One region of the Specibacter sp. AOP5-B1-6 genome, then DNA from elsewhere that is predicted to be linked to it. Evidence: predicted binding sites of a transcription regulator. Region 1 holds the regulator's gene; each other region holds the start of a gene.
The links. Region 1 encodes HrcA, which represses chaperone genes, less so after heat shock. Its sites were predicted from a motif close to TTNGCACTCGNNNNNNNCGAGTGCNAA; they were not measured.
Positions count from the first base shown of each region.

Region 2: the regulator HrcA is predicted to act here: its motif matches at 7,686-7,712, upstream of ACT3TS_RS01980 (FmdB family zinc ribbon protein).
Region 3: the regulator HrcA is predicted to act here: its motif matches at 9,157-9,183, upstream of groES (co-chaperone GroES).

Region 1 is NZ_JBQSVT010000005.1:122,636-132,430, forward strand. Features, by position in the region: gene ybeY (rRNA maturation RNase YbeY) at 1-8, opposite strand, end outside; gene ACT3TS_RS04060 (PhoH family protein) at 5-1,078, opposite strand; gene ACT3TS_RS04065 (GerMN domain-containing protein) at 1,422-2,426, shown strand; gene ACT3TS_RS04070 (16S rRNA (uracil(1498)-N(3))-methyltransferase) at 2,601-3,386, opposite strand; gene dnaJ (molecular chaperone DnaJ) at 3,393-4,532, opposite strand; gene hrcA (heat-inducible transcriptional repressor HrcA) at 4,567-5,580, opposite strand; gene ACT3TS_RS04085 (DUF3097 domain-containing protein) at 5,829-6,677, shown strand; gene ACT3TS_RS04090 (DUF4870 domain-containing protein) at 6,735-7,127, shown strand; gene hemW (radical SAM family heme chaperone HemW) at 7,168-8,397, opposite strand; gene lepA (translation elongation factor 4) at 8,394-9,795, opposite strand, start outside.
Region 2 is NZ_JBQSVT010000002.1:192,278-202,883, reverse strand. Features, by position in the region: gene ACT3TS_RS02030 (hypothetical protein) at 1-15, opposite strand, end outside; gene ACT3TS_RS02025 (Fur family transcriptional regulator) at 157-600, opposite strand; gene ACT3TS_RS02020 (ABC1 kinase family protein) at 698-2,410, opposite strand; gene ACT3TS_RS02015 (PadR family transcriptional regulator) at 2,416-2,958, opposite strand; tRNA gene ACT3TS_RS02010 (tRNA-Ala) at 3,191-3,263, opposite strand; gene ACT3TS_RS02005 (SDR family oxidoreductase) at 3,406-4,200, opposite strand; gene ACT3TS_RS02000 (hypothetical protein) at 4,306-5,124, opposite strand; gene ACT3TS_RS01995 (GNAT family N-acetyltransferase) at 5,330-5,944, opposite strand; gene galU (UTP--glucose-1-phosphate uridylyltransferase GalU) at 5,949-6,851, opposite strand; gene ACT3TS_RS01985 (5-formyltetrahydrofolate cyclo-ligase) at 6,932-7,612, shown strand; gene ACT3TS_RS01980 (FmdB family zinc ribbon protein) at 7,766-8,131, shown strand; gene ACT3TS_RS01975 (SAF domain-containing protein) at 8,420-9,070, shown strand; gene ACT3TS_RS01970 (hypothetical protein) at 9,112-9,624, opposite strand; gene ACT3TS_RS01965 (AAA family ATPase) at 9,633-10,606, opposite strand, start outside.
Region 3 is NZ_JBQSVT010000002.1:175,412-186,017, reverse strand. Features, by position in the region: gene ACT3TS_RS01950 (SURF1 family protein) at 1-479, opposite strand, end outside; gene ACT3TS_RS01945 (PTS sugar transporter subunit IIA) at 630-1,121, opposite strand; gene ACT3TS_RS01940 (GuaB3 family IMP dehydrogenase-related protein) at 1,280-2,404, opposite strand; gene ACT3TS_RS01935 (BtrH N-terminal domain-containing protein) at 2,460-3,584, opposite strand; gene ACT3TS_RS01930 (hypothetical protein) at 3,694-4,407, shown strand; gene ACT3TS_RS01925 (hypothetical protein) at 4,525-5,166, shown strand; gene guaB (IMP dehydrogenase) at 5,233-6,744, opposite strand; gene groL (chaperonin GroEL) at 6,989-8,596, opposite strand; gene groES (co-chaperone GroES) at 8,692-8,988, opposite strand; gene ACT3TS_RS01905 (ATP-binding cassette domain-containing protein) at 9,345-10,220, shown strand; gene ACT3TS_RS01900 (ABC transporter permease) at 10,217-10,606, shown strand, end outside.

The sequences.
Region 1 (9,795 bases):
ATGCTCATCGCGAGGTGCTTTCCTTGGGTGTTGCGGGACTGGGATGGGTGTCATCCCAGTTGTTGTAGGCGCTGACGATGGCCCCTACCAAACGGTGCCGGACAACGTCGGTGGCGTCCAGGATGGAGAAGTGGATGTCGTCCACTCCCGCAAGAATTTCCCGCACCACGCGCAGCCCCGACTTTGTTCCGGTGGGCAGGTCAACCTGCGTGATGTCTCCGGTAACAACGATCTGGGAGCCAAATCCCAGCCGGGTCAGGAACATCTTCATTTGTTCGGGGGTTGTGTTTTGCGCCTCGTCGAGAATGATGAACGCGTCGTTGAGGGTCCGGCCGCGCATGTAGGCCAGGGGCGCCACCTCAATGGTGCCGGCAGCCATGAGCCGGGGAATGGTTTCGGGATCCATCATGTCGTGGAGTGCGTCGTAGAGGGGGCGCAGATATGGGTCAATTTTGTCGTTGAGGGTTCCGGGCAGGAAGCCGAGGCGCTCCCCTGCCTCGACGGCGGGCCGGGTCAGGATGATGCGGCTGACTTCCTTGTGCTGCAGGGCCTGGACGGCTTTGGCCATGGCCAGGTACGTTATTCCCGTGCCTGCAGGACCGATGCCAAACACCACCGTGTTGCGGTCGATGGAGTCAACATATTCCTTTTGATTCGCCGTCTTGGGGCGAATGGTCCGACCCCTGCTGGAGAGTATGTCGTAGCTGAGAATATCCACCACCGACGTGTCCGGGCGAGTCTTGAGCATGGCGACCAACTGTTCCCACACATCAGCGCTCATGGGGCTGTTGCGCGCGACCATGCCACGGGCTTCTTCCATCAGGTGCATGATCCGGGGCACGACGGCGGAGGGTCCGGTGATGGTCAGGACGTTGCCGCGGGCCAGGAAGCTCACCTCGGGGTAGAGACCTTCAACAATCCGCAAGCCCTCGTCCTCGGCGCCCAGGGCAGCAACCATTTGCTCCGTGGAGAGGAACCGCACCACTTCAGTGCGCGTGCCGTCGACGGAGTGCGGGAATTGGCGCCCCGGCCCCTGATCGGGATGTCCGTCGTGGCGGTTCGCTGTTGTCTCTGCCATAAGTTCGGCCGTCCGGCCTGAAATCTCTCCTCGTGTTTACCGGTGCAGGCACCGGAATTCTTCGCATTGCTGCTTCTTCTCGATTCTAATGCACAGCCCGGTGCCTGCGCTCATAAACCAATTGCGCCATGGGCGCATCTTTTCACCGTCTCGCGGCAGAAGTGTTTCGATACGGTTTCAGTTCTCTTGCAGAGCCCCTTTTCCTGCTTTACGTGGACACTGTTGTGCCAAGCTGAGGAAGGTTCAAAGTCTTGTGGGGATGCTTGAACCTATCCATGAACAATGCGGCACGGGAAGCACCCGGCCGCCCTTGAACACACAAGACTAGCGAGAGCATTTCCCCATGTTTGCCTTCTTCCCCGCACCTTCAGGGCGCCACGGCGTCTCTGCTGGTGCGGCCTGCCGGCAGCGCCGCGCCTTGGAGCGCATGTGCATGGCGGACAGGATCGCCATCATTGGGCTGTCGCTCTCCCTTGCCCTTGTTGGGTGCACCTCCAATGGCGCGGACAACGGTGATGTGTCAATGCCCACAACGAACGCCTCAATGTCTTCCGGCCTCGTGACAAGCGCACCGCTGGAGACTGCCACCGCCTCGCAAACACTGCCCGTGTATTGGTTGGGCCACAGCAATGACGACGTTTTCCTGTACCGCGAATTCGTCCCCGCCAAGACCACGGACGATCCCATGGTGGCCGCGCTGCGGACCATGATGGCGGGCAAACCCCATGATCCGGACTATTTTTCGCTCTGGAACAGCCCGTCGCGGCTTGGTGCGTCCATCTCCGCCAAAAATATCATCACGATAGATATTTCGGCTGACGCCTTTGGCAAGAAAGTTGACGAGGGCATTGCCGAGCGTTCCATGTCCCAATTGGTTTACACCGCGACCGCGGCCGCTGCCATGGCGGGACTTGTCGACACGGGAACATCAATACAGGTGTCTGTTCTGGTCGATGGCCACACCGGCTACAAGGCTTTCGGTCATGTGCCCCTGGACAAACCTTTGACTCGCAATGCCGCATTTGTGGCCCCCGTGTGGATTATTGACCCGGCCGACGGGTCGACGTACAGGAGCCTGCCTCTCAAGGTCGCCGGGCAGGGCGTGTCGCCCTCGGGAAGCCTTTCCTGGTCGCTTGCCCACGTCAAGGATGGCACGGTGGGGGATCAGTATTTGAGCGGGACGGTGGCCACCGGGCAAGGCCCGAATGAGCTGAGCGACTTCAGCTTCAGCCTGGTTCCGCCGCCGGGCAGCTACGAATTGTCCGTCTTTATCAGCGACCCGGCAGCCCCCGGCGAAAAAGTTGGCCTGGACACGAAGCGGGTCACGATCGCCGACGCCGCCAAATAGCTTGGCGCAACTCCCTCTCCTCCAACAAAACTGACTGCAGAAGTGGTTGCTAAATCAATCGATTTTGATTGATATAGCAACCACTTCTGCGGGTCAGTTCTTAAGGGAGGCGCGGATGGTCCCACGCGCCCGAGGGCCCCGAGCCGAGGAACGAGGCTTGGGAGGGCGTGGGGGCTACCAGCGGCCCAATTCCTGGCTAAGCAGCACGACGGCGGCGGGGCCGGCGGTCGAGGAGCGCAGCACGTGCCTGCCCAGGAGCGCGGTCCGGGCACCTGCAGCAACAAAGGCATCGACCTCGGCCGCGCTCATGCCGCCCTCGGGGCCAACGATCATGAGCACACCCAGCCGACCGGCCGAAGCCGCCGCCTGTTGCGGGCCGCTGCCCTCGTACCAGTCCCGGGCGACCGCCGCCACCGAGTCGACGGCGTCTTCATGCAAAATCAAGGCGAGGCCGGCGTTGGCAATGAGTTCGCACACGGCCGCAGTTCCCACCAGAGACCCAACTTTGGGCACCGTGGCCCGTCTGGCCTGCTTTGCGGCGGCGGCCACGACCTGGCGCCACTTCTCGGGCCCTTTGACTGCCTTGTCCATCTTCCAGCGCACAATGGAGCGTTCCGCCTGCCACGGCACGACAGCGTCAATGCCCAGTTCGGTCGCCATTTCAATGGCCAGCTCGTCCCGGTCACCCTTCGCGAGGGCCTGAACAAGGGTGAACTCCAGTGCCGGGGCAGGCTCGGGCAGGACGCTCTCAACCTGCACTGTCAAGGTGCCCTTGCCGGCGGTGGTGACGGTGCAGACCAAACGCAGCCCTGCGCCGTCGCACACGTCAACCGTTTCCCCGGCCGCAAGCCGCTTGACGGTGGTGGCGTGGCGGCCCTCAGCCCCGTCAAGGGAAAAGTGCGCCCCGGGGACGAGCCCGGCAAGCAGCTCCGGGGCGGCGTAGAAGACAGGGTTGCTCATGGCCGCTTAGAGGCTGCCGAACTTGTCCCGCAGCTTGGCGAACATGCCGCCGCTCGTGACGAGCTTGCCTTCGCTGTACGTCTCGCCGCGCAGGGCCGCGAGCTGCTTCAGGAGGTCTTCCTGGGCGGCGTCGGGCTTCGTGGGCGTTTCAACATGGACGTGGACCTTCAAGTCTCCGCGGCCGAAGCCGCGCAGGTGGGTGACTCCCAGGCCGCGCAGGTTGATGACTTCCCCGGCCTGTGCGCCCGGCTTGATGCTGATGGGCTGCTCGCCGTCGAACGTCTCAAACGTGAGCTCGGTGCCCAGTGCCGCAGCCGTCATGGGGACGCTGAGGGTGGCGTGCAGGTCATCGCCCTCGCGCATGAACGCGGGGTCGTTGTTGACCTTCATCTCCACGTACAGGTCACCGGCAGGCCCGCCGGCAGGTCCGGCCTCCCCCTGCCCGCCGAGCTGGATCCGGGTGCCGGTGCTGACGCCCGCCGGCACCTTGATGGTGAAGGCGCGGCGGTCGCGGACGCGGCCTTCGCCCATGCATTCGTTGCAGGGGTCAATGATCATGGTGCCGAAGCCCTGGCAGGAGTTGCAGGTTGCCAGCGTCATGACATTGCCAAGGATGGAGCGCATGGGGCGCTGGATCTGGCCGCTTCCATGGCAAACATCGCAGGTGGTGGGCGAGGTGCCGGCCCGGCAGCAGCTGCCGTCGCAGGTCGGGCACGTGATGGCGGTGTCAATTTCAAGCTTTTTGTTCACGCCAAAGACTGCCTCGCGCAGTTCCACGCGCACAGTGATGAGAGCATCCTGGCCACGGCGCATGCGCGACGCCGGGCCTCGCCCGCCGCCACCACCGCCCCCGCCGCCAAAGAACGTCTCGAAGATGTCCTGGAAGGCGAAGCCGTCGCCGCCGCCGCCAAAGTTCCCGGCACCGTTGTCGTTGCCGTTCTCGTTGCCCGTGGTGTCATAGACGCGCCGCTTTTGCGGGTCGGAGAGGACCTCATAGGCATGGGTCACTGCCTTGAAGCGGTCCTGGGCGTCCGGGGCGTCGTTGACGTCCGGATGAAACTTGCGCGCCAGCTTGCGGTACGACTTCTTGATTTCCTCGGCTGTCGCGTCGCGGGCGACGCCCAATGCATCGTAGTGATTACTCAAAATGTTGCTCTCTTTACGTGGAAACGGTGGCCGCTTAACCGGCCAGAATTCTAGACAGGTACTGCGCCACTGCGCGTACGCTGGACATGGTGTTCGGATAGTCCATCCGGGTTGGCCCGACTACGCCGAGTTTGGCGGTTTCGCCGGGGCCGTAACTGCTTGCCACCACGGATGCCTCGGCGAGGGAGTCATGGGGGTTTTCGCGGCCAATGACCACGGCCATCCCCAAGGAATCCTGTGCCATGGCCTCAAGCAGCCGCAGCAGCACCACCTGTTCCTCAAGCGCGTCAAGGACAGGGCCGATGCTGAGCGGAAAATCATTGTTGGACCGGGCGAGGTTGGCCGTGCCGGCCATGACGATCCGGTCCTCGCGGGCGCTGCGGGCCAACAGCGCCAAGCCCTGGGCGAGACGTCCCGCCGGGCCTTGATCGGTGTGCGGCACACCCGCCGGAATCCGGGCGGCTGCGGCAGCCAGACCCGCGACGGCCACGCCGTGCAGCCCGGCCAGGAAAATCTGGCGGAGCCCGGCCAGGGCGGCGTCGTCGAGGGAGGCCCCGACGTCGATCACGTTTTGCTCCACCTTGCCCGAGGCCAGAATCAACACGACCAGCACCTGGTGTCCGGTCAGGGACACGAACTCAATGTGGCGCACCGTGGCCGCCGCCGACCTGGGGTATTGCACCACGGCGACCTGGTTGGTCAGCTGTGCCAGTGCCCGTACCGTGCGTTCCAGTACGTCGTCGAGGTCGGTGGATCCCTCGAGCAGCACCGAGATGGCGCGGCGTTCGGCGGCCGAGAGCGGCTTCACCGCGGACAACTGGTCGACGAAAAGCCGGTAGCCCTTGTCGGTGGGGATGCGGCCCGAGCTGGTGTGCGGGGCTGTGATCAAGCCCTCTTCTTCAAGGGCGGCCATGTCGTTGCGGATGGTGGCGCTGGATACGCCCAGGTGGTGCCTGTCAACCAATGCCTTGGAACCGACGGGCTCGCGCGTATGCACATAGTCTTCAACGATGGCCCGCAAAACCTCCAACTTGCGTGGTTCGCTCATGCCCGGCACCTCCTGTTCTGTGGCATTGATCCTGTAGTTGTTGCAGCTGTTGCTGCAATCGGGCAGACAAAGCCCGCATTGGCACTCTACCCAACCAAGTGCCAAGTCTAATACCTTTTCACCGACCCACCCATGGCCGCAAACGCCCGCAATGCACCCGCGGGCGCACAGGCACCGGCTAGCATGGGTTTTCAGCCCGCAGCGTTCGCCATGAGCGTTGCCTTGAACGCCAAGAGTCAGGTTTTTACGTGCATTACAACCAATGGGGACCCCAAGATCTCAGCGCACCTCCCGCGCGCACCCTGCGCCGGGTTGAGGCCCGTTCCGGGCTGGTTGTGGAAGACGTCCAGTCCGGCTGGGTGGGGGCGGTTGTCCGCTTGGAGAAGTCCGGCGGCATGCACATTGTTGAGCTGGCCGACAGGCGCGAGAAAATCCGCGCCTTCCCCCTGGGCTTTGGCTTCCTGTTGGAAGGCGAGCCCGTCGAACTCATTGCACCCGTGCTCAACGCCCCCAAGGCAAAGATGCGCACCGCCTCCGGCTCCGTCAAGGTGGCCGACACCCGGGCGAAGGTGGCCAAGGCCAGCCGCATTTGGGTTGAAGGCAAGCACGACGCCGAACTGGTCGAGAAGGTCTGGGGAGACGACCTGCGGGTGGAAGGGATAGTGGTTGAACCCTTGCGCGGCATTGACGACCTGGCCGCCGCCGTGGCCGACTTCTCCCCCGGTCCAAACCGTCGGCTGGGCATTTTGGTCGACCATCTGGTTCCCGGCTCGAAAGAAACGCGCATTGTGGGCAATCTCATGAACGCCCCGGGCATGCGCAACAACGTCCTGGTGGTCGGACACCCCTACGTTGACGTGTGGCAGGCCATTAAACCCGCCACGCTGGGCATCCCTGCCTGGCCTGTGATCCCGCGAACCATGGAATGGAAGCTTGGCATCCTCAAGGCCTTCGGCTGGCCCCACACGACGGCCGAGGACGTCGGGCTTGGCTGGCAGCGGCTGCTGTCCAGGGTTGGTTCATACTCGGATCTGGAACCGTCGCTGCTGGGACGTGTCGAAGAGGTCATTGATTTCCTCACGGCACCGGTATCCTAGTGCAGAGGCCGGTTTTCATCCGGACCCGCAGTTTCGCTTGTTGAAAGGCCCGTCATTGTGAGTCAACCGGTAAACCAAAAGAATGGTGTCCCCCAGCTGCCGCTCACCCCGTCAGAAGACCGGCAGTGGGCATTTATCGCCCATTGCGGAGGCATCCTTGGCTGTGTTCCGTCCCTGCTGATCCATAAATTGCTCGGACCCCGGGGCAGGTTTACTGCCCAGGAATCGCTGGAAGCCCTGAATTTCACACTGCCGCCGACCATCGCCGCCGTGCTCCTGAACATTTTGGCCCTGGTGTCCTCGTTCTTCAGCCCCTCAGTGGCCACGATCTTCTCACTGCTGGCACTGCTGCTGTGGGCCGTGCTGACAGTGTTCTCGGTCATCGCCGCCGTGCAGGTCAACAAGGGCCAGCCATACCGCTACGCCTGGAATCTGCGCCTGCTCAAATAGCTGCAGCACCGGCCGACGCCGGTCAGACCAGTGACGCCGTTCAGTCCAGCAGGGCCCTTGTCACGGCATCGCCCAGAAGGCGGCCCTTGAGCGTGAGGACAAGTGTCCCGGCAAAGGCCTTGACCGGGTCCACGAGTTCCTGGGCAATGAGCCCTGCCACGGCTGTGCGGCCTGCGGGCGAGAGCGTGTTCACGGCAAGCCCCCCGGACAGTCTCGACATGAGCATGATGCGTTCAAGTTCGCGGGTGTCGGCGTCGAGGGTTTCCCGGCCGGCCGCGGGCGATTCGCCCTTGTCCAGGCGGTTTGCATAGGCCGTGGGGTGTTTGACGTTCCACCAGCGCACACCTCCCATATGGGAGTGCGAACCGGGCCCGATCCCCCACCAGTCATCCCCTCGCCAGTATGCCAGGTTGTGCTGGCAGGCGTCCTCGGGCGTGCGGGACCAGTTGCTGACCTCGTACCAGGACAGCCCGGCTTCCTTGAAGAGGGCGTCGGCGAGCTCGTACTTCACGGCATGATCGTCGTCGTCGATGTTGGGCACCTGGCCGCGGCGAATCTGGGCCGCGAGCTTGGTGCCGTCCTCGACGATGAGCGAGTAGGCCGAAATATGGTCCGGCTCGTAGCTCAGCGCGGTCCGCACGGAGGTTTCCCAGTCCGCGATGGACTCCCCCGGCGTTCCGTAAATCAGGTCAACGCTCACATTGAGCCCAACCTCACGGGCCCAGGCGACGGCCTGCGGCACCCGTTCGGGCCTGTGTGTGCGGTCCAGAACCTTCAGGACGTGGGGCACCGCCGACTGCATGCCGAACGACACCCGGGTGAATCCGCCGTCGAACAGTTCCTGGAGGGACTCCCTGGTGACGGAATCCGGGTTGGCCTCGGTGGTGACCTCGGCGCCTTCTTCAAGACCCCACTGCTGCACGGCCGCACCCAAGATGCTGGTGAGGTCGCTGGCCGCCAGGAGCGTTGGGGTACCGCCACCAAAGAACACGGTGCTGAGCTTGCGCGGCGGCATGCCGGAGGCGACCATGGCGTCGGCGGCAAACTCGACCTCGCGCACCGCGGTGGCCGCGTAGGCGTCCTGGGAGGCGCCGCCGCCAAGTTCGGTGGCGGTGTAGGTGTTGAAGTCGCAATAGCCGCAGCGCACAGCACAGAACGGGATGTGCGCGTACAGGCTGAACTTGCGGTCGGCCGCACCGACGGCAGCCTGCGCGGGCAGGATGCCGTCGGCCGGGGCCGGGTCGCCGAGAGGGAGAACGCTTGGTGTCACTTCTTTGACTTGTCCTTGGGCGCTTCCGCTGTTGTCAGCGCGGCAATGAACGCTTCCTGGGGAACCTCGACGCGGCCGACCATCTTCATGCGCTTCTTGCCTTCCTTCTGCTTCTCAAGGAGTTTCCGCTTGCGGGAGATGTCGCCGCCGTAGCACTTGGCCAAAACGTCCTTGCGGATGGCGCGAATGCTCTCGCGGGCAATGATGCGTGCACCGATGGCGGCCTGGATGGGCACCTCGAACTGCTGGCGCGGGATGAGCTCGCGCAGCTTGCCGGTCATCATGACACCGTAGGCGTAGGCCTTTTCGCGGTGGGTGATGGCGCTGAACGCGTCAACCTGCTCGCCCTGCAACAAAATGTCGACCTTGACCAGATCGGCGACCTGGTCGCCGTCGGCCTTCCAGTCCAGCGAACCGTAGCCGCGGGTCTTGGACTTCAGGATGTCGAAGAAGTCAAAGACGATCTCGGCCAGCGGCAGGCGGTAGCGGATTTCCACCCGGTCCTCTGAGAGGTAGTCCATGCCGCCAAGGATGCCGCGGCGGGTCTGGCACAGCTCCATGATGGCACCGACAAATTCCGTCGGAGCCAGGATGGTCGCCGCAACCATGGGCTCGTGCACCTCGGCGATCTTGCCTGAGGGGTACTCGCTGGGGTTGGTTACGTGGACGACCTTTTTGTCTTCCAGCGTCACCTCGTACTCCACGTTGGGTGCGGTGGAGATCAAGTCAAGGTTGTGTTCGCGCTCCAGGCGCTCACGGGTGATTTCCAGGTGCAGCAACCCGAGGAAGCCGACACGGAAGCCAAAACCAAGGGCGGCCGAGGTTTCAGGCTCGTAGATGAGCGCCGCATCGTTGAGCATGAGCTTCTCGAGTGCGTCACGCAGCACCGGGTAGTCGGTGCCGTCCATCGGGTACAAGCCGGAGAACACCATGGGCTTGGCATCCTGGTAGCCGGGCAGCGAATCAGTTGCCGGCTTGTGGAAGGTGGTGACGGTGTCGCCCACCTTGGACAGGCGCACGTCCTTCACGCCCGTGATCAAGTACCCCACCTCGCCAACGCCCAAGCCCTTGGAGGGCCTGGGCTCCGGGGAGCTGACACCAATTTCCAACAGTTCGTGGGTTGCCCGGGTGGACATCATCTGGATCTTCTCGCGCGGGCTGAGACTGCCGTCGATGACACGGACGTAGGTGACAACGCCGCGGTAGGTGTCGTAGACGGAGTCGAAAATCATGGCGCGGGCCGGGGCATCGGGATCGCCCACGGGGGCGGGCAAATCCCGGACGATCAAGTCCAGCAGCTCTTCAACGCCGACGCCGGTCTTGCCTGAAACCATCAGGACATCTTCGGGCTTGCCGCCAATAAGGTTGGCCAGCTCCAGCGCATATTTTTCCGGCTGC
Region 2 (10,606 bases), on a different contig from region 1:
AAATGAGTTGTTCAAGATAGCTCCTCTGGTGTTGCTTGATTCTGGGGTTGCTTGATGGGGGCGCGGCGAATGACGCCACGTCATGTGGTGGGTGGCGGCATTGCTGATTCAACCCGCCGGTGGGTTTGTTGTTTGCGTTGCCGCTTGCGCGGCGGGCTAGGCGTCAGCCGTGGCCGGTTGGCACGCGGAACAGATGCCCCAAAAGGTAATCTCCGCAACTTGGATGGCGAAGCCATTCACGTTCGACGGCGTCAGGCACGGGCTTTCGCCGATGACGCAATCCACATCCTCAACTGTCTTGCAGTTGAGGCAGACGAGGTGGTGGTGGTTGTCGCCCACCCGGGCCTCGTACAGCGCCGCTGAGCCTGCCGGCTCGATCTTGCGTACCAGTCCTGCAGAGACCAGTGCAGCCAGCACTCCGTAGACAGCCTGCAGGGAAGTCTTTGGCAAGTGCGTGGCGGCTGCGGAAAATATTGTGTCCGCATCCAGGTGCCCCTGGCCGGAGAGCACACCAAGAACTGCGACGCGCGGTGCCGTCACCTTCAACTGGGCCGATCTGAGTCGACCCGCCAGAGCCTCTTGCTGCGCGTCCAATGCCATGCCTTCATCCTAACAGTTGTTTTGAGTTACTCAAAACAACTGTTAGTCCCGTCACCCGTGGCGTTGTGAGCCGTTGACGGGTCCCGGGCACCTGGCGTCAGCGCCGCCGTCGTCCCATCCAGAACACATGCAGCAGCGGCAGCACCGCCACGATCATCAGCACGTTGCCCAAAACGGTGTCCCCGGAGCGAACCACGGCCCCGGCGATCAGCAGTGCACCGAAGATCATCGCGGACGCCACTTGCTGCGCTGCGCGGACCAGCCGCGCCAGCCGCCGTTCGAGTCGGGGACTGGCCACCGGCAGCGAACCGGACTCGAGACGGGTGAGGAGCCCGTCCAGACGTTTCGGCAGACCGAAGGTGACAGCGGCAGTGTCGAGGGCCTGGGCGGCCACGTCCTTGACGAGGTTGCCGCGCTCCTCGCGCAGCAGTTGCCCCGCATAGGGTTCCACCGAGTCCCATAAATTGAATCGGGCGTCCAGGGAACTGCACACTCCCGAGGTCAGCGACATGGCGCGGATGATGAGCAAAAAGTTCTCCGGCAACTGGAACGGCAGTGAGCGGACCACCTCGCCAAACTCCCCGGCAAAATCCTGGAACTCGCGCGGGTCAACCTCGCGCAACTCGGCGAACCCCATCCCGCCAAAGCGGGCGAACAGCTGCGTCATTGCCCGTTCAAGCTCCGCCGTGTCGGTCGACGGCACCAGCACACCGACGTCGCCAATAGCCGAGACCAGGCCCTTGCCGTCCCGCGAGGCGGCCGCGATCAGCAGTTTTCGCAGTCCGCTGCGCGTCTTCGCCGGCACCTCGCCCATCATGCCGAAATCGATGAACGTCAGCCTCCATGGCCGCTCCGCGGCTGGGTCGGCAGTCGGAGTGACAAAGATGTTGCCGGGGTGCGGGTCGGCGTGGAAGAAACCGCTGGCGAACAGCTGGTCGAACATGATCGAAGCAAATACCGGGGCCACTTGCGCAGGATCGATCCCGGCGGCCAGAAGCGCCTGGGAATCAGTGATCTTAATGGCCGTCACATCCTCGAGCGTGAGTACCCGCCGGGTGGTCCGCTCCCATACGACGCCGGGCACGGTGACCCTGTCGTCGCCGACAAAATCAGCGGCAAAGCGTTCCGAATTGGCCGCCTCGTTGAGGTAGTCGATTTCCTCGAGGCTGGTCTTCGCAAACTCCTCCACCAGGGCCGGCACGTTGGCACGTTTGGACACGAAGCGAAGACGTCCGAGCCAGCCGCCCACTTTCCGCAGCGCGGCCAGATCGACGTCGATGATCGCGTCAATGCCCGGCCGCTGCACCTTCACGACCACGCTGTCGAGCCCGGTGTCTGCGGCGTTTCCGGGCAGAAGTTGTGCCCGGTGCGCCTGTCCGAGAGATGCCGCAGCGATGGGCACTTCATCGACAAATGCGAACACCGCTTCCAGCGGTGCACCCAGCTCGGCCTCGGCAAGCGCCCGGATGGCAGGGAACGGGACGGGCGGCACCTCATCCTGCAGGCCCTCCAGTTCGGCAGTGATCTCCGGCGGGAGTACATCGAGTCTGGATGACATGAACTGACCGACCTTGATCATCAGGCCGCCCAGCTCCACCGCGAGGGCGTGGAAGCGCTGCGCGAACTTCCGCATCCGCCGTGCCCGGGTTCGCTCAGCCACCTTGCCGAGCCCGATGCGGGGCAGGAGCAGCTCAAACCACCAGGTCACCGCCAGATGCCACGCGGCAAAGCGCAGAATCCGGCGGTATCGGGCCCGGGCGTCCCCGGCACCTGGCACCGGCTCCGTCCTGCCGCGTCCAGCCGGCGCCATCCTTGTTAGTCCTGCGCGAGGATCGAATACAGCCGGCGACGTGCCTCTTCAAGCACCGTCACAGCCTCCTGCACCTGCTTCGTCGTGCCGGTGCGTCCCACCTGGGCTGCGGCCTGGGCCAGCTCCACGCCTGCCTTGGGCAGCGCCGAGAACCCTGGTCCGGATGCCTGCCCGGCAGATTCCCAGGGTGCCGACGTTTCGGCATTCGAAACCTCTTCGCGGCCTGCCTCGGTCAGCGTGTAGTTTTTGCGGCCATTGGACTCTTCCGCGCTGACCAGTCCCTCGTCGGCCAGCAGCTGCAGCGTGGGGTAAATGGAGCCGGCGCTCGGCTTCCAGCTGCCGCCGCTGCGTTCCTCGATTTCCCGGATGATCTGGTAACCGTGCATGGGCCGCTCCGCGAGCAGCGCCAGCACCGCCGAGCGCAATTCTCCTCGGCCTGCACGGGTGCCGGCGCGCTTTTCGAACCGTGACCGGAACTCCTCCACGGCCTGCCACATGCCATCGAGGTTGTTGCCCATGAATCCGCCTACAGGAAATGAATTATGCATCATGCTCTCCTCCGTCAATCGCTAACGATACCCAACGATAGCTAACGATATACCCCGGTGAACGCGATGGCAATGGTTCAGCGAGACGCACCCGGGACGCCGCACGCAACTCTTTCAGTCGAAACCAGCTGGGCCTTGGCCCTGCAAGCTAGAGCCTCGTGCCAGGGTCCGTTGCTGGGCACACAAAAACCCTCTCCGACCGGCGCTTCCGCAGGTCGGAGAGGGTTGAGGGTGGAGCTAAGGAGATTCGAACTCCTGACCTCCTCGATGCGAACGAGGCGCGCTACCAACTGCGCCATAGCCCCGCGCCGGCGCCGGCATCGCTGCCTGCACCGCCACTTTTCCAGAATAAACCCGCAAGGCGCAGTTTCCCAAACCAAAAGGCTGACACGATGCACTGATCGCCGGAAGGCCCGCGCGCCCCAGCGTTCGGACGGCCACAGAGGGTCAGGCGGTGCCAACACCGGAGCGTGCTGCCAACCAGTCGCCGAACCCGACAGTCCCCACCGTGTGCTCGGGAACCAGGTTCTTGCCTGCCCGCAGGAACGCACCAAATGCTCCCGGCAGCGGCATGACAGTAACCATTGCCTTGCTCCCGGTGGCAGTCTTCCAGACCTGCGCCAGGTCTTTCATTGTCGTCACGGCGGGCCCGCCAATATGAACACTTTTGCGCTCCGTGCCACCCACCAGGGCTTCTTCGACCAGCACACGTGCCACATCCGCCGTCGCAATTGGTTGGATGGAAACACCCTTAAACGCAGGCACGAGTCCCACTTTGGCTCCCCCGGCAAAGATGCCGGCCAGCAGGTTGTGGAATTGCGTGCAAAAGACCACCGTGGTCGGCATGGCTGCACCTTCATAACTCAGCGCACGGGCTGCCTGTGCCTGATAGTAGCCTGCGGGGCACTCTCCGGCACGCACAATCGTCAGCAGCACGCAGCGGGCAACACCTGCCGCCTCCGCAGCCGCCAGGACACTCACGGACATGACAGGGAGGGACCGCAGCGCGGCACCGGAGCGGGCGTCGAGGGTCTCAATCAGGCAATCCACGTCTTCGAGCCCGGCGGAAACGCCCTCTCCCGAATGAAAGTCGGCTTGGCGGTAGTCAACACCTGCCACCCGCTTGCCACCGGCTGGCCGGTGGCGGCTCAACGACCGCACCTGGTGGCCCGCCGCAACCGCGTGTTCCACAACAGCACGCCCGGCCAGACCGGTTCCCCCTGCCACAGCAATCATCACCATGAAGCTCACCCTACGCCTGAGCTGCGGACAAGAGAACAGCGGGAATCAAAGGTTCCGCAGTGTCGCGGCCAAAGAGCGGCGCGGCGGGCACCGGGTGAAAGAGTGTTAGGCGCGGCGGCGCTGGAGGACGTCGTCCAAATTGTTCAGTGCGTGGGTTCCGCGCTCGGAGGCGGCCACGTGCTTTTCAGGCTTGGCGGCCTTCTCAGACTTCCCGCCGGAAACGGCAGGAGCGTCAGGAACAGCAACGACACCGTCGCGTTCACCTGCGACGCCTACACCGGCCTGGTCGGCCCTGATCGAGGTGCCGGCGGACTTCGGAACCTCGGGAAGCACCAGCGGCTTCTCCAACGTCAGTGCACGGTTGGCCGTCACATAGCCGGGGACGGGAACCTCGACGGGCTCCCACGTTTCAGCTTCGAGCTTGCCCTCGGCCAGGGTCTGGGTGTGTGCCAGTTTGGCGTCGGCAGTTCCCTTTGCAGCCACACGCAGCGCGGCGGCACGCAGCTCTTCGGCGGTGAGCGGCTTCTGCGCGGGAGCCGGTTCGCTGCCCTCGGCCCCGTCGAAGAGCGTCGTCTCCTTCAGTTCCACAGCGTCAGCAGCCGATTCCCCGGCTGCCTGGTTCGCCGTCGCACTTGCGCCAAGGCGTGCGGCACGGCGGGCGGACTGGTCACGGACGGCCAGCATGCGCAGCCCGACAACGACCGCCGCGAACACTGCCAGCGACGTCCAGGCCAGCGTTGCCGACCCCATCGAAAACACATTGAGCGCGCCGGAGATGCCCGCAGTAAACAGCGCAATCAAGCCCAGAAGGGCAATAAAAGTCCTGCTCCACCGAATTCTCAGCGAATTCCCAGCAGCCGAGGGCATGGCCGTTGAAGGTCCCGGCTCCACGTGGGTGTGGGCGTCGGAAGTAATGCTTTCCATTGACGTCTCCTGCAACTGCTGGATTGGGTGGACTGGCATCTCGTGTCCGGCCACATTTCAACCCTAAAGGGGAAACATGTCCCCACCGGCATTACTGGCGGTGTGTCGCCGGGTAAGGGAAGAAATCAGCGCTTTCTGATGCCCGACGCCGGATCGGCCCACCCGCCGCCGTGGTGGACTGCCGAGTGCCGGTCATGTGTGCCGCCTACCGGGCGGCAAGCCACCGGTTGAGGATTCCCCCGGGAACTTCCTCGGCCGTGAGCGCGAAACTGCGGTGGTCGGCCCACTGGCCGTTGATGTGCAGGTACCGCGGGCGCAGGCCCTCGTCCCGGAATCCCAATTTCTGCACCACCCGGAGGCTGGCCGCATTTTCCGGCCGGATGTTGATTTCCATCCGGTGCAGGCCCAGCTGCTGGAAGCAGTGGTCGGTGGCCATGGCCACCGCCGTGGGGACAATGCCGCGGCCGGCACGCCCCTGGTCAACCCAATATCCCAGGGTGGCCGACATGGCGGAGCCCCACATGATCGAGGACACCGTCAGCTGGCCAACAATGGCCGGCCGGGGCTGTTCGGGGATCCGCTCGGTGATGATGAACGGCAGGGCGGAAGCCTCGCGAGCCTGCCGGTTCAAGACCCGCACCATCCCCGAATAGGTGGGCAGCTCGCCCTGCCCGGCGGGGTTGCTGGCCTCCCACGGCTGCAGCCAGGCCGAGTTGCGGTTGCGCACGCGCGTCCATTCGGCCTTGTCGCGAAGTTTGATGGGGCGCAGGACCAAATCACCACATTCCAAGGTCACCGGCCAGATGGCCTGCCCCCACACGCAATTAGCTCTTGAAGTCGGCTGCGAACTCGCCCAGCCACTCACGCAGGTCATCACCGAGTTCTTCGTTTTCGCAACCCAGGGTGACGACTGCCTTCAGGTAGCTGAGCTTGTCGCCGGTGTCGTAACGACGGCCGGAGAACACCACGCCGTACACGCCGCCGCCCTCGCCCTCCCTGGTGGCAAGGGTCTGCAGGGCGTCGGTCAGCTGGATCTCGTTGCCGCGGCCCGGGGGCGTGTTTTCGAGAACCTCGAACACGGACGGGTGCAGCACGTAGCGGCCAATGACGGCCAGGTTGGAGGGAGCTTCTTCAACCGAGGGCTTCTCCACGAGGTGGTTGACGCGGACGTAGTTTTCGCCCTCCACAACTGTCATGTCGGCACAGCCATAGGCGGAAATTTTGTCCTGCGGAACCTCGATCAAGGCGATCACGGAACCGCCGGTGCGCTGCTGCACCTCAATCATGGTGGTCAGCAGTTCGTCGCGCTCGTCGATCAGGTCATCACCAAGGAGCACGGCAAACGGCTCGTCGCCCACGTGGGTCTTGGCACGCAACACTGCATGCCCCAGGCCCTTGGGGTCGCCCTGGCGGACGTAATGAATTTCACCCAGGTCGGTGGCGTGCTGGATCGCGGCGAGACGCTCGGTGTCGCCTTTTGCCTCCAGCAGCTGCTCCGTCACCGGAACACGGTCAAAGTGGTCTTCGAGGGCACGCTTGTTGCGCCCCGTAATCATCAACACGTCGGTCAGGCCGGCGCTGACGGCTTCCTGAACCACGTACTGGATGGCGGGCTTGTCCACCACCGGCAGCATTTCCTTGGGCATTGCCTTGGTTGCGGGCAAGAAACGTGTTCCCAAGCCAGCGGCGGGGATAACGGCCTTGCGTACAGTTTTTGCAGAAGTCATGCCCTTAGGTTAGCTGAAACTGCCCGAAAACCACGGATAATGGCAGCAACGGTAGTTTTCCACAGCATGACAGGACCAGCATGAGCACACTTGAGAAGGCAGCCTGGCGAGCCACGCTGCGCGCCCGACGCCAGGAAGCCCGCTCCGCCGCTTCGACTGCCGCGTGGGCTGCCCTTGGCGAGGGCCTGTCCCGTGCGGGGCTGGGCTGGCTGGATTCGCTCGCTTCCTCCGCTGGCGGCGGGGGTTCTGGTCCCGGCGCAGGCGGCCGTCCTGACGCTGCCGGCGGGGCTGGGCCAGTTGTCTGCGCCTACATTTCCACCGGTGCGGAGCCGCCGACGGGTGCGCTCCTGGAAGCCTTGGCGGATGCCGGATACGCCGTTCATGTGCCTGTCTGTGAACCCGGCCAACAGCTCAGCTGGACGCCGTGGCACCCGGGTGTGGAGCTGGTCCGAAGCCGCTTGGCCCCCGTCATGGAACCCTCTGGTCCCCGGCTCCCCTTTGACGGGCTGGATTCCGTCCGGGCGATCCTGGTCCCGGCGCTTGCCGCGGACGGCTCAGGGGTGCGACTGGGGCAGGGCGGCGGCTACTATGACAGGTTTTTGGCGGGGACCGCCTCGGTTCCCGTCGCCGCCGTCGTCCTTGAGCATGAGGCCCTGGCAGCGGGGCTGCTCCCCCATGACGCCTTGGATGTTCCGGTTGATTGCGTGATCACCCCGGCCGGACACCTGCTGGTGGGCGCCGGTGGGGCCCGGCGGCGGTGAAGCCGCAGCCTGCAGCGCCGCCCCGTCGGGAATGACCGGGCTCCGGCGGGCGTTTTAGCTGCAGATGGTAGAATCAGCACTTGGGACCATGGACTGCCAGCCACGCGACTGGTGATCACAGGGTCCCGACGCATGTATCCAGGAGGAAATTCAGTGCCCACGTACGCCTACGCCTGCAAAGATTGCGGCCACGCCTTTGACATCCAGCAGTCGTTCACCGATGACTCCCTGACTGTCTGCCCGGAATGCCGCGGAAACCTGCGCAAAAAGTTCAATTCCGTGGGTGTGGTGTTCAAGGGTTCAGGTTTCTACCGCACTGACTCACGCTCGGCCGCCAACTCGATTCCGGCAGCATCCGCCGCGGGCGCCTCAGACTCCGCAAGCGCGTCGTCCGACAGCCCCGCCCCGGCCAAGTCCTCGGAGTCGAGCAGCACCGCTTCTGGCAAATCAGGCTCGGGCAATTCAGCCTCGGGCACCAAGGCGGCCAAGAGCCCCGCATCCGCCGGTGTGTCCAGCTGACCGTCCCCAGCTGACAATGGACCGCCGCAGCATGGGCCGTCCACGGAGCATCGGACTTCCGCTGCATTTTCCCACAGGGTAATTCCCCCACAGGCCCAGCTGGGCGCCAGGCTGTGCACTATCAGCCAAGCGCACCTGTTGCGGGCCTGATGGCCGGCCTAGCGTTGCCTCATGAAGTCGGCACGCACTCCCCCAAGCCCGCCCGTTTATCCGGGCCCCGCCTGGAGCTCCCGTTCCTGGTCGGGACGCGCTGCGGCACCGTCACCGATCCACAAGTTACTTCGGCTTGTGGCACGCCGTCGGCGGCTGTTCGCGGCCCTCCTGCTCTGTGCTGCGGCAGCCATTGCCGTACAACAGCTCACCCCTGCCAGCCCGGCAACCACCACTGTGCTCGTTGCCGCCCACGATCTTCCGGCAGGCCACATTCTTGCCAGGGACGATCTGCTGGCCGCCACGGTTGGTCCGCGCATGGTGCCCGACGGCGCATTGCTGCCGGCTGCTGTCACGGCTGGGTCTGCGGCAGGCGCAGGCCTGCCAGGCGGCTGGGAGGGAGAACAGGTGTCCGGCCCCGTCCGCCGCGGCGAAGTGCTCACGGATGCATCGCTGCTGGGAAACGGCTTGCTGATTGGGGCCCCTTCCGGGAGCCAGGCTGTGCCCCTGCGGTTGAGCGATCCGTCCACCCTCGCGCTGTTGCACCAGGGCCAGCTGGTCACAGTGGTGTTGAGCAGCAGCCAAGGCCTGGACGGGCCCGTCAGCAATGAGGTGCTGGCAGAAAATGTGCCAGTCCTGTGGACACCTTCCCTGGCCAAGTCAGGCGGCGGGCTGCTCCCGGCACAGGACAACGAGGGAATTGTCGTCGTGGCGGCGTCGGCCAGCCAGTCCGTTCAGCTGGCGGGCGCCATCAACCGCGGAAAAGTATTCCTGATCCTGCTGAATTGACGCTCAGGTGGCCGCTTCCCTGTCCTGGTGTCTGGGCCCGGTTAGTTGCGGGCGGCCTTCACGGCCGCGAAATAATTGTTGGGCGCAGGCAAATAGCACAAGCCCACAGCGATGCCACCGAGCACGATCTGTGCCGCGGTGGTCAGGCCCTGCGGCAGGGTGAATCCCACCAGCTGTGTCAGGGTCAGCACCACCAGCATGCCCACCGCAACCCGGGCCCAGGACCGGCCCTTGTGCAGAAACAAGGCAAACAACAAATAAGCGCAGACCGTGGCCACGCCTGCCAAGACCACGGTGATCACACCCATGTTGCGCATGGATTCAACGCTCGGCACGGAACCGCTCATGGTGTCGATCTGGGCTTGAATCGACACGAGGCGGTCAGGCGAGACTGCATAGGCCACGGCCATGACCGAGGCCACGATCTGCACGGCTGCGGCAACAACCAGCAAACTCGCGGCCACCATCACCGGCCGTGGAGCTGCGGGTCTGGGTGTCCCCGTGTTCTTGTCCGTGAACGCGCCCATGCCCGGTATTTTTGGTGGCGTGGCCATGCCCGTCCTCAGCCCCAATGCGGGGGCTTGTTCTCGCGCAGCCATGCGTCATGGCCGCGGTCGGAGGGCGAGTCGCCCCAAGTGTGGTCAGCGTCGTTGGGAGCCACCTTGGGCAGCAAGGTCGAGTCCGTTGCCGGCGCCGCCTTCGTCGTCGTGGAATCGTCGGCTGCGTTGTCGGCCGGCGTCTCTTGTGCCCCACTCACTACTGTCACACTTTCTTCGTTACTCGATGATACTTCCGCATCCTTGGCGGGCTGCGAATCCTCTGTGGCCGCATCCCCCGAGGCCGCATCCTCCGACGGCACGTTTGCGGCATCCCCTGAGGGTGCGCTCTCGTCAGAGGACCGGTCCGGGGAAGCCCCTGTGCGGCGTCGTGAGCGCGGCGAATCCATCACGGCTGTCATTGACGCGTCATCGGATGTACCCAGCAGGGACGTCAGATCGGCATCTCCGCTTGTCGTGGGCAGGCTCAGGTACTTGCCAATCTGGTCGGCACAGCTGGACGGGTCGGTAAAGACTTCAATGGTCCACAGCGGAACATACCGCCAGCCCAGCCGCTCCAGCATCTGCGGCCGCAATCGGCTCCGCTCGCGCACGCTCATGTTCTGGTATCTGGCCGTGCCGTCCGACTCAACAGCCACCGGGTCGGGGATTTCGTGTTCTTCACGGCCCAGCAGCTGCACGGAATCGGGGGCGGCCGCCATGTCCAGGGCACCGTCGTAGTGGTGCCACACACGCGCACCACGGGCACGAAGCCTGTCCGCCAGATCCGCCACCAGGGGGTCCTCGCCGGTGTCACGCTCACTGTCGAGGGCGCGTGTTGCCGGAGTGCCCAGCAGGGAGTTCCCGGCAAGTTCACGGTCCAGCAATTCGAAGAAGTCAACGGCACCAAAACTGAGCCGGCTTTCATCCAAATCCTCGGGACGGAAGCACGTGACAATGTGAATGTGGGTCCGGGCCCGGGTCATGGCCAGGGCGAACT
Region 3 (10,606 bases), on a different contig from region 1:
AGGTCTTTGGCCAGTTCCGGCCCTTCCGAGTTGAGCAGCCTGCCTTCAATCGAGAGCTGCCCGGCCGGAGCAGTTGGCACATTGTCCGGGGATGCGGTCCATCCTCTGGCCACCGGGATCACAACCTCCTTGGTCGCTGCGGTTCCGACGGGCGGGACCGCGCCGTCCACCGCAAACGCCGTAACCACCCAGTAGCCTTCCTCGCCGTCCTGCAACCGCGAGGGCACCAGGACTTGTTTGCCCGGGTCAAATTGACCCTGGGCTGTGACCAGCTGCCCCTCGGCGGTGCCGAGCATGGGCTCGCCCGGATCCATGATGTCGTGGAGGGGCTGGACCTGCTCCGTCACCGACGGCGGAGCCACATCCTTCTCCAATGAACGGGAGAACTGCCACTGGCTCAGAAGAACGAAGGCGGCGGCCACGGCAAGCGCAAACGCCAGCGCGGCTATCCATTTGGGCTTAAGGGCAGTTTTCAACACCCTTCAACGGTACTTCGTAATCGCGTAGAACAACGAATGCACCAGGAAAGGACCAATTGGGAGGCGTGGCCGGGCCGCGGCTCCGCTGGGGCCCGCATTGCAGGTGCCTCGGCGGCCGAACAGGGGAAGAATTTGGGGAGGAACTGGTGCCTAGTGGTCGAAGAACACCAGGGTGGAGTTGATCAACTCGGCAATAACCTCGGCATCGTGGGCCCGCCGCAGGGACTCTCGGAAGTTTTCCTTGAACAAGGACCGGGCCAGGGTGGCCAGCACTTCCAGATGCGCGGAGAACGAGCTGTCCGGGGTGGCAATGAGCAAGATCACTGTTGCGGGTCCGTCCACCGCACCAAAATCCAGGCTGTAGCCGAACTTTGTAATGCCCACGGCAATGGAGATTTCCTTGGCGTGCACGCTTCTGGCGTGTGGCAGCCCGACCCCGCCAGGCAGACCCGTCGCCATCTGGTGTTCCCGGGCGTTGACATCGCCAAGAAAGCCGTCCAGATCCGAGATCCTGCCCTGCTCAAACAGCTTGGCAGCCAATTGGGCGGCCGCGTCCTCCTTGGAGTCGGCTTCCATCTCCAAAATCACCAACCCGGGGTTGGTCAATTCCGTGTCGTAGCGTTCCAGTGAACCCGATGTCATTAGTGCCTTTCCGCAGCGTAAAAAGACTTGTCCCCTCCCCCAGTCTAGCCTCACGGCCCGTGCCCCTTGGGGTCGGTCCGGAACCGCCGCCAAACTCCAAGCGCCCCGGTCCACACGGGACGGGGCGCTCGGGATACAACGGACCAGACACTGTAAAACTAGGGCGAAACGATGACCTCAACCCGCTGGAATTCCTTCAGGTCCGAATAGCCGGTCGTGGCCATTGCGCGGCGCAGGGCACCAACCAGGTTGGCGGAACCGTCGGCGTTGCGGGCGGGACCGTGGAGCACTTCTGCCAGCGTTCCCACGGTTCCCATGTTTACCCGGTGTCCGCGCGGGAGTTCCTGGTGGTGTGCTTCCGCACCCCAGTGCCAGCCCTGGCCGGGAGCTTCGGAGGCACGCGACAGCGCGGCCCCGAGCATCACGGCATCGGCGCCCATAGCGATGGCCTTGACGATGTCACCGCTGGAGCCCATGCCGCCGTCGGCAATCACATGCACATACCGTCCACCTGACTCATCCATGTAGTCACGGCGGGCCGAGGCCACATCGGAAATGGCACTGGCCATGGGCGACCGGATGCCCAGCGCGCGGCTCGTGGTGGTGGAAGCCCCGCCGCCGAAGCCCACAAGGACGCCGGCGGCACCCGTGCGCATCAGGTGCAGTGCCGGGGTGTAGCCAGCCGCGCCGCCAACGATGACGGGGACGTCGAGCTCGTAGATGAACTGCTTGAGGTTCAGCGGTTCGGTGGTTTTGGAGACGTGTTCGGCTGAAACGGTGGTCCCGCGGATCACGAAGATGTCAACGCCTGCGGCAATGACGGTCTTGTAAAACTCCTGTGTGCGCTGTGGCGTCAAGGAGCCGGCCACTGTCACACCGGCGGCACGGATCTCGGCCAGGCGGGCTGTGATCAGCTCGGCCTTGATGGGCTCATTGTAGATTTGCTGGAGACGCACAGTGGTCTCGGGATCCATGACCGAAGCCTGCAGCAGCGCGATTTCATCCAGCAGCGGCTGCGGATCCTCGTACCGGGTCCACAGGCCTTCCAGATCAAGGACGCCCAGGCCGCCGAGCTTGCCGAGCGCAATGGCAGTCTCCGGGGACATGACCGAATCCATCGGCGCACCGAGGACGGGAATATCAAATTGGTAGGCGTCGATCTGCCATTTCACTGACACATCCTGCGGGTCGCGGGTACGCCGGGAAGGCACAATCGCAATCTCATCCAACGAATATGCGCGGCGTCCGCGCTTTCCACGGCCAATCTCAATCTCATAAGTCACGCCACCCACCCTATCCCAGCGGAGGCCCGAGCCATTAAAAAAGGCTCACGTGATGCTAACGACCGCCGTCGGAAGCCGTTTGCAGGGCCTGGGCCGCCGCAGTTTCCAGCACCGCAATCGCTTCAACCCGCAAGGCCATGGCGGCAAAATCCGGTTCGGCCGCGGCGCCCACAAGCTCCGTCAGGGCGTCCCAGTGTTCCCCCAGCGCCCGGTATTGGGCGGCTGTCTCCTGCAACCCTGCACGTTCGACGCCGGACAAACCGTCCCCGGCCAGCGCCACCTCCTCCAGGAATTGCGCATACAACGGACGCAGGGCTCCGGGCCCGCTGTACCGTCGCCCGGCCAACAGCCCGTGCAGCATGGCCATGCCGGACCGGGACCGCTCGGGGTCGGCGAAAATCCGCAGCCAGCCCCGCTTGGAGCGGCTGTCGGTGAGCCGCTGGGCCCAGGTGTGCATCCCCAGGATGCCAAAATTCTTTGCGTAGCCGGGCGGGATTCCGGGGGGCGCCTGTTCCGAAAGCAGTTCCTTCGAGGTTTGGGCCATGGCCTGCCGCAGCCCGTCAAGCGTCAACGCCGCGCTGCCGTCCCAATCGCCGCCGTCCGTTTCCCCGCCGCCCGCCACCACTTGGGCCTGCCAGTGCTTGTCCGCCTTGCGCGAGCCGCGCGCCTGCGCCAGCGCGGCGGAACTGATCCGCTCCAGCCGCCCGCCGCCGTCGTCGATCAGGTAATCCCCGCCATCGCGGGACACAACGGCCACATCCACCGAATCCATGTCGGCCAGCGGGTCCGCTGCCACCCACGGCAGTTTGCCGCGCACAACACGCACGACGGCGGGAACTCCGGTTTCCAGGGCAGCGTCCAGCCGGCCCCGGGCGAGGGAGACGCTGCCGGTCTGCTGGATATTGACGGCGGCACCGCAGCGCTGCAACAGGTTCTCAGTGTACGGTCCGGGATGGAACCTGGTGACGGCCGAAGCCGTGGTGGTGTCCTTGTATTCAAAGGTGAAGATCATGAAGCCGATGCCGCCGGCCAGCCCTGCCAGCATGGCCTCGGTGAAAGGGGCGTCCGTGAAGGGGCTGCGCACGCCGGACGCGGCCAGCACCCTGGTCCAAAGACCGGCGTCCCCATGGGAATATTCGGTGCGGGCGTCATAGGCGGGAAGGTCAGGGGCGGCAGGCATGCGTTGATTCTAGCCGTGATGGACATTGCCAGGGTGGGCGGGGCCGGAGCGGGCGGTGTGGGGAGGCCTCCCCGTCGCGGCTTCACGGCACGGCCCATAAACTGGGGGCATGACGTTTCAGCCCGGCCCGCAGGACCCCGCATGCCGGGCTTACACCCCGGCCGCAGCAGTCCACCGTGTGCCGGTGCCCGTGCAGCCGGCCGCTTTTGTGCGTCCGCTCGACTACTGGCTGAACTCGGACGCGGCCCGCATGGCGCCGGCGCAGGGCCCGTCGGCCCTGCGCGACATGGCCTGGGCATACGGCCAGTGGCAGGGCCTTGCCGGCACATGCACAGGTTTGGGGCTGACGCTGCTCGGGGGCGGGCTGCTATCCCTGGCCATGCTGGACGGTTTCCCCGCTTTGTGGCTGTGTTTGCTCGTGGCGGGCCTCGCCTTGCTGTCCACGGGAGTCCTGGTGCGCAGACTGAAGCTGCCAAAGATCGCGCGTGTAAAACAGCCGCCGTTATCCCGTGCCCCGGGGACCTTGGCCTCCGGAGTGGGGCTTGCCGCCTTCATGTCCGCGGCCTTGGGGGCTCCCCTGGCGCTGGCACTCGCCGGTTGGCTCGAACAAGGCCCCGGTCCGGCGTTCTCATTTTTCGCCGTGCTGCTGCTGGTGGTCCTCGGCACAGTCAGCGCCTTTGCCGTGCCTTCCTATTTCGCCCAACATGCACGGCGTGACTTTCGTGCCCGCATCGACAATAACCAGGCGCTCCGCCAGGAGCTTGAAGCGCTTTCGTGTTCTTGGCGGGACACGTCCGGGAACAGAAATTTCGGTCCGCTGTAGCTTGCGCCCTCCCCAACCCCCGCTCCGCTCGGCCGGGGCCCCTCGGCCGCTACCGCTTGCGCCCTCCCCAGCCCCCGCTCCGCTCGGCCGGGGCCCCTCGGCCGCTACGCTTAGTCCATGACTGACACAGAACTTCGCATGACGGACCACGAGCTTCTTACCTTGTTGTCCATGACCCCGACCGAGTCGGCCGCCGTCACGCTGGGGCTGCTCCGCCTCGACCAGCATGGAGACAACGAACTGCTCCACAATGCGGGCCTCACCACCTTGATGGTGCGAGGAATGGCAGAGCCCCAAGGCGAGAGTATCGTACCGGTGGAAAAGGCTGCGGTCGTGGGTTCCGTCCTTTCCCAAGCCCAGGAATGGCTTGAAATCTCGCTGACCACACCGACCAGCAGCCACGTGCTCTTCGCCGTGGGATCCAACGTTGGTGCCGTGTTGCTGAGCATCAGTCCCCACGGCGTGCATGACATCCAGCCCATCGAATCCGGCCCCGCCATGCTCGAACTGGGCATCCACCTCGGCAATGAGTACCTTACGGGCGCCGCCGAGGGCCTGCCTGCCACAGCCGTGATCCGGCGCCTGCGCGTCGACGCCGAGCCCGTCGTGGCCCAGCTGACAGCCGTGGAGGCTGGCGATTGGGTGCTCCGCAGCGGCACCGAATCGGAATTCACCGAGCACAGCCACCCCGCAACCGAGGCCATGGCCCAGTTCAAGGCGACGCTGGAAGCCGAGCCGGCACCCGGCCGCCGGGCTTAAAGCAGACCGGCGGCCAGCCACCCTTCTTGCGAAAGGTGGCCGGCCGCCGTCGTGCTTAAGCCGGAATTACTTGTTGTAGTTCGGCGCTTCCACGGTCATGGTGATGTCGTGGGGGTGGGATTCCTTCAGGCCGGCGGCAGTGATGCGGACGAATTTGCCGCGCGCCTTCAGTTCGGGAATGGTCGGGGAGCCAACATAGAACATGGTCTGGCGCAGGCCGCCAACCAGCTGGTATGCCACCGATGCCAGCGGGCCGCGATAGGCCACACGACCCTCGATGCCCTCGGGGATGAGCTTCTCGTCGCCGGCAACATCAGCCTGGAAGTAGCGGTCCTTGGAGTAGGACGTGTTGTTGCCGCGGGTCTGCATGGCACCCAGCGAGCCCATGCCGCGGTAAGCCTTGAACTGCTTGCCGTTGACAAACACCGTCTCGCCCGGGGACTCCTCGGTGCCGGCCAAAAGGGAGCCGATCATGACCGTGTCGGCGCCGGCAACCAGTGCCTTGCCGATGTCTCCGGAGTACTGCAGGCCGCCGTCGGCGATCAATGGCACGCCGGCCGGGATGGCAGCCTTGGCCGATTCGTAGATGGCGGTGATCTGCGGGACGCCGACGCCGGCAACGACGCGGGTGGTGCAGATGGAGCCCGGGCCGACGCCGACCTTGATGCCGTCGGCACCGGCGTCGATCAGGGCCTGGGCGCCTTCGCGGGTTGCCGCCTGGCCGCCGATGACATCGACGTGGGCAGCTGACTTTTCGCTCTTCAGGCGCTGGATCATTTCCAGCACACCCTGGCTGTGGCCGTTGGCCGTGTCAACGAACAATGCGTCAACACCGGCGTCCACGAGTGCCATGGCACGCTCGTAGCCATCACCAAAGAAGCCAATGGCGGCACCAACGCGCAGGCGGCCTTCGTCGTCCTTGGTGGCCAGCGGGTACTGCTCCGCTTTCGCGAAATCCTTCACCGTGATCAAGCCGCGCAGGACGCCGGCGTCGTCAACCAGCGGGAGCTTTTCAATCTTGTTCTTGGCCAGCAGGCCGGAGGCGTCTTCGCGGCTGATGCCAACCTTGCCGGTGATGAGCGGCATGTGGGTCATCACGTCCCGGACCAGGCGCGTGGAGTATTCGCTTTCCGGAATGAACACGGTGTCGCGGTTGGTGACGATGCCCATCAGGCGGCCGGCTTCATCAACCACTGGCAGGCCGGAGACGCGGAAGCGGGAGCACAGCACATCAAGTTCGGCGAGCGTGGCGTCCGCTCCGACTGTTACGGGGTTGGTGATCATGCCCGACTCGCTGCGCTTGACCAGGTCAACTTCTTCGGCCTGTCGCTCAATGGAGAGGTTGCGGTGGACAACACCCAACCCGCCCTGGCGGGCCATGGCGATGGCCATGCGGGATTCGGTCACCGTGTCCATCGCGGCTGAGAGAAGCGGGGTCTGCACGCTGATGCGCTTGGACACCTGTGAACTGGTGTCGGCTTCGGAGGGGATGACATTGGTGAACCCGGGGAGGAGCAGCACATCGTCATACGTCAGGCCAACAAAGGCGAAGGGGTCATGGATTTCAGACTGGGACACGAAGGCTCCTTGGCGGGGGTAGAACCATTGGGGGTGTGCATCCGATGGCCTGTTCCGTGATTACGAAGCTGGCCTGTGCGTTGCTTACAGTCTAAAACGAAAGACGCTGATGCCCTATTCCCGAGTGATGTGTCACAGCGGGGTGCCCCTGAGAAGCAAAAAAGACGGCGTTTGCGGTTAAAGCCGGTGGTGTACCTGTGGCTTTAACCGCAAACGCCGTCCCTAGTGAAAGGAGCGCCGCCTGCTAGTGCTGGTGTGCTGCTTCTTCGTCCTCGGCAGGCTTGTCCGTCACGAGAACTTCGGTGGTGAGCACCAAGGCCGCGATGGAGGCCGCGTTGCGCAGGGCCGAACGGGTGACCTTGACGGGGTCGATGACGCCGTCGGAGATCAAGTTGCCGTATTCGCCGGTGGCGGCGTTGAAACCGAAACCGTCTTCGAGTTCGCCAACCTTGGCGACCACAACGTAGCCGTCATGGCCGGCGTTCTGGGCGATCCAGCGCAGCGGCTGGGCAACAGCCTTGCGAACGAGCTCGATGGCAGTTGCCGCATCGCCGGTCAACGCCAGAACCGAAGCGTCGTCGTCAAGGGCCTTGGCGGCCTGGACCAGTGCGGAACCGCCACCGGCCACAATGCCTTCCTCCAAGGCTGCACGCGTTGCGGACACGGCGTCCTCAATGCGGTGCTTCTTTTCCTTGAGCTCGACCTCGGTGGCTGCGCCAACCTTGATCACGCCGATGCCGCCGGCCAGCTTGGCCAGGCGTTCCTGCAGCTTTTCCTTGTCCCAGTCGGAGTCGGTGCGCTTGAGCTCAGCGTGCAGCTGGGCCACGCGGTCGGACACGTCGTCCGCCGTGCCGGCACCGTCAACGATGGTGGTGTTGTCCTTGGTGACCGTGATGCGGCGAGCCGTACCCAGTACTTCAAGGCCAACCTGGTCCAGGGACAGGCCGATCTCCGGAGAGACAACCTGGGCGCCGGTCAGGATCGCAATGTCCTGCAGCATGGCCTTGCGGCGGTCGCCGAAGCCCGGAGCCTTGACGGCAACAACGTTCAATGTGCCGCGCAGGCGGTTCACGATCAGCGTGGACAGTGCCTCGCCGTCGACGTCTTCGGCAATGATGAACAGCGGCTTGTTGGCGGCAAGCGCCTTTTCCAGCAGCGGCAGGAATTCCTGCAGGTTGGAGATCTTGCCCTGGTTGATCAACACCAGTGCATCTTCCATGACCGCTTCCTGGCGTTCCGCGTCGGTGACGAAGTACGGGGACAGGTAGCCCTTGTCGAACTGCATGCCCTCGGTGAGGACCAGTTCGGTGGAAGTCGTGGAGGACTCCTCGATGGTGATCACACCATCCTTGCCGACCTTTTCGAACGCCTCGGCGAGCAGGTCGCCGATTTCCTGGCTCTGCGCGGAGATGGCGGCAACTTCTGCAACCTGTCCCCCGCCAACCGGGCGTGCGTTCTCCAGCAGGCGCGTGGCAATGGCTTCAACGGAAACCTGGATGCCGCGCTTGAGCTCGCCGGGAGCCGCGCCTGCAGCAACATTGCGCAGGCCTTCCTTGACCAGTGCCTGTGCCAAAACGGTGGCGGTGGTGGTGCCGTCGCCGGCAACATCGTTGGTCTTCGTGGCAACTTCCTTGGCCAGCTGTGCGCCAAGGTTTTCGTAGGCGTCTTCCAGCTCCACCTCACGGGCGATTGTCACGCCGTCGTTGGTGATTGTGGGAGCACCCCACTTCTTGTCCAGTACTACGTTGCGACCGCGCGGGCCGAGGGTCACCTTGACGGTGTCCGCCAGCTTGTCGATACCGGCCTCGAGGGCCTTCCGGGCGCTGTCATTGAATGCAAGCTGCTTAGCCATGCGGTGTATGTCCTTTCACGCAAAGACCCCGCGTTCGTGACCCAAGAACGGTCCCGGTCGCGGGGCTTTACAAAGTGGTTACTAGACGAAAGCCGTTACTTAACGACGATGGCCAGTACGTCGCGGGCCGACAGAACGAGCAGCTCTTCGCCGCCGGTTTTCACTTCGGTTCCACCGTACTTGGAGTAAATAACAACGTCGCCAACGGCAACATCGATCGGGACACGGTTGCCATTGTCATCGACACGGCCGGGTCCAACTGCCACAACTTCGCCCTCCTGGGGCTTTTCCTTGGCAGTGTCCGGGATAACCAGACCGGACGCGGTGGTCAGCTCTGCTTCGAGCTGGCGGACAACAATACGATCCTCAAGAGGCTTAATAGAGACCGACACTCGGACCTCCCCTTCACATGCGTAAATTCTATGGATGGCTGGCAGTCTTCCCCGCCATGTTTTATGGAGACCAGCCGTCGTCGCGGTGCCGGAGGTGCTCCCATGGCCAAGAAGATAAGCAGTTAGCACCCTCAGGGCGAGAGTGCTAACTCGACTCTAGGGAATCGATTAGCACTCGGTCAAGGCGAGTGCCAGATTTGACCTGAAATGTACGACGGCGGCGGGCCGGGTTTCGCTCACGGCGCACCCCTGCGCCCCCTTCTGCAGGTGCGGACGTTGCAGCAGCAGCGGCGGTGCTGGCGGTGCGTCCTCATAATTGCTTGTTTACCCGGCGGAGCGGGTGCAAGGATGAGCCCATGACCACGAGTCCTGTGCAGGTGCGCGAGCTGAAGAAGTCGTACGGCAGCTTCAGCGCTGTCGATGGCGTCACCTTCGACATCCAAGAGGGCGAAACGTTCGCCCTGCTGGGCCCCAACGGTGCGGGGAAAAGCACCACCATTGAAATCCTGGAGGGCTACCGGAACAGGACCGGCGGTGACGTCCGGATTCTGGGCACCGACCCGCAGCACGGCGGACTGGAGTGGAAAGCCAAGCTGGGCATAGTCCTGCAATCCACCGGCGAGAGCGGCAACGTCACCGTGCTGGAACAGCTGAATCATTTTGCCGGTTACTACCCACATCCCCGCAGCGTTGCCGAGGTGATCGAGGCCGTGGGCCTGGGCGCGAAGGCCAAAACCCGGATCAGCAAGCTCTCCGGCGGGCAGCGCCGGCGGGTGGACGTTGCGCTGGGCATCATTGGCCGGCCCAAATTATTGTTTCTGGATGAACCAACCACCGGTTTTGACCCGGAGGCCCGCCGCCAGTTTTGGGGCCTGGTCAACCAACTCAAGGACGAAGGCACCACCATCCTGCTCACCACCCACTACTTGGATGAGGCGGCAAGCCTCGCGGACCGTGCCGGGGTGATCATCGGCGGTAAATTGGTGGACATCGGGCCCATTGATGACATTGGCGGGCAGGAGGCAAAGGTGCCCCTCGTGCGGTGGCGGCAGGACGGCGTCGTCCGTGTTGAGCGGACCACAACGCCGGCCGCACTGGCCGCACGGCTTTATGTGGAGCAGGGCGGCGAGGTGCCGGGGCTGGAAATCACCCGGCCAAGCCTTGAGGACATTTATCTGGACATGGTCGGGAACCATTCAGCTTCCGCGCTCGACAATGGGGGCGCGGCATGAGGACCCTGCAGCTGGGCACGTCGCGCATCGGCTATGAACTGAAACTGTATTTCCGGCAAGGCGACTCCGTTTTCTTCACGTTCCTGTTCCCCATCCTGATGCTGTCGGTGTTTGCGGTGGCTTTCAGCACCAGCGGCAACATCGGGGCCGCCCCGGACGGCAGCGGCGGCATCACCTTTGCGGCGTTTTACGTTCCAGGTATGGTCGCTGCGGGCATGCTGCTCAGCGGGGTGCAAAACCTAGGCGTGGACATCGCTGGGGAAAAGGGCGATGGCACGCTCAAGCGCCTGGGCGGCACTCCGCTGCCGGTGTTCTCCTACTTCATGGGCAAGATCGGCATGGTGCTGGTCAGCTCGGTGTTGCAGGTGATCCTGCTGCTGCTCGTG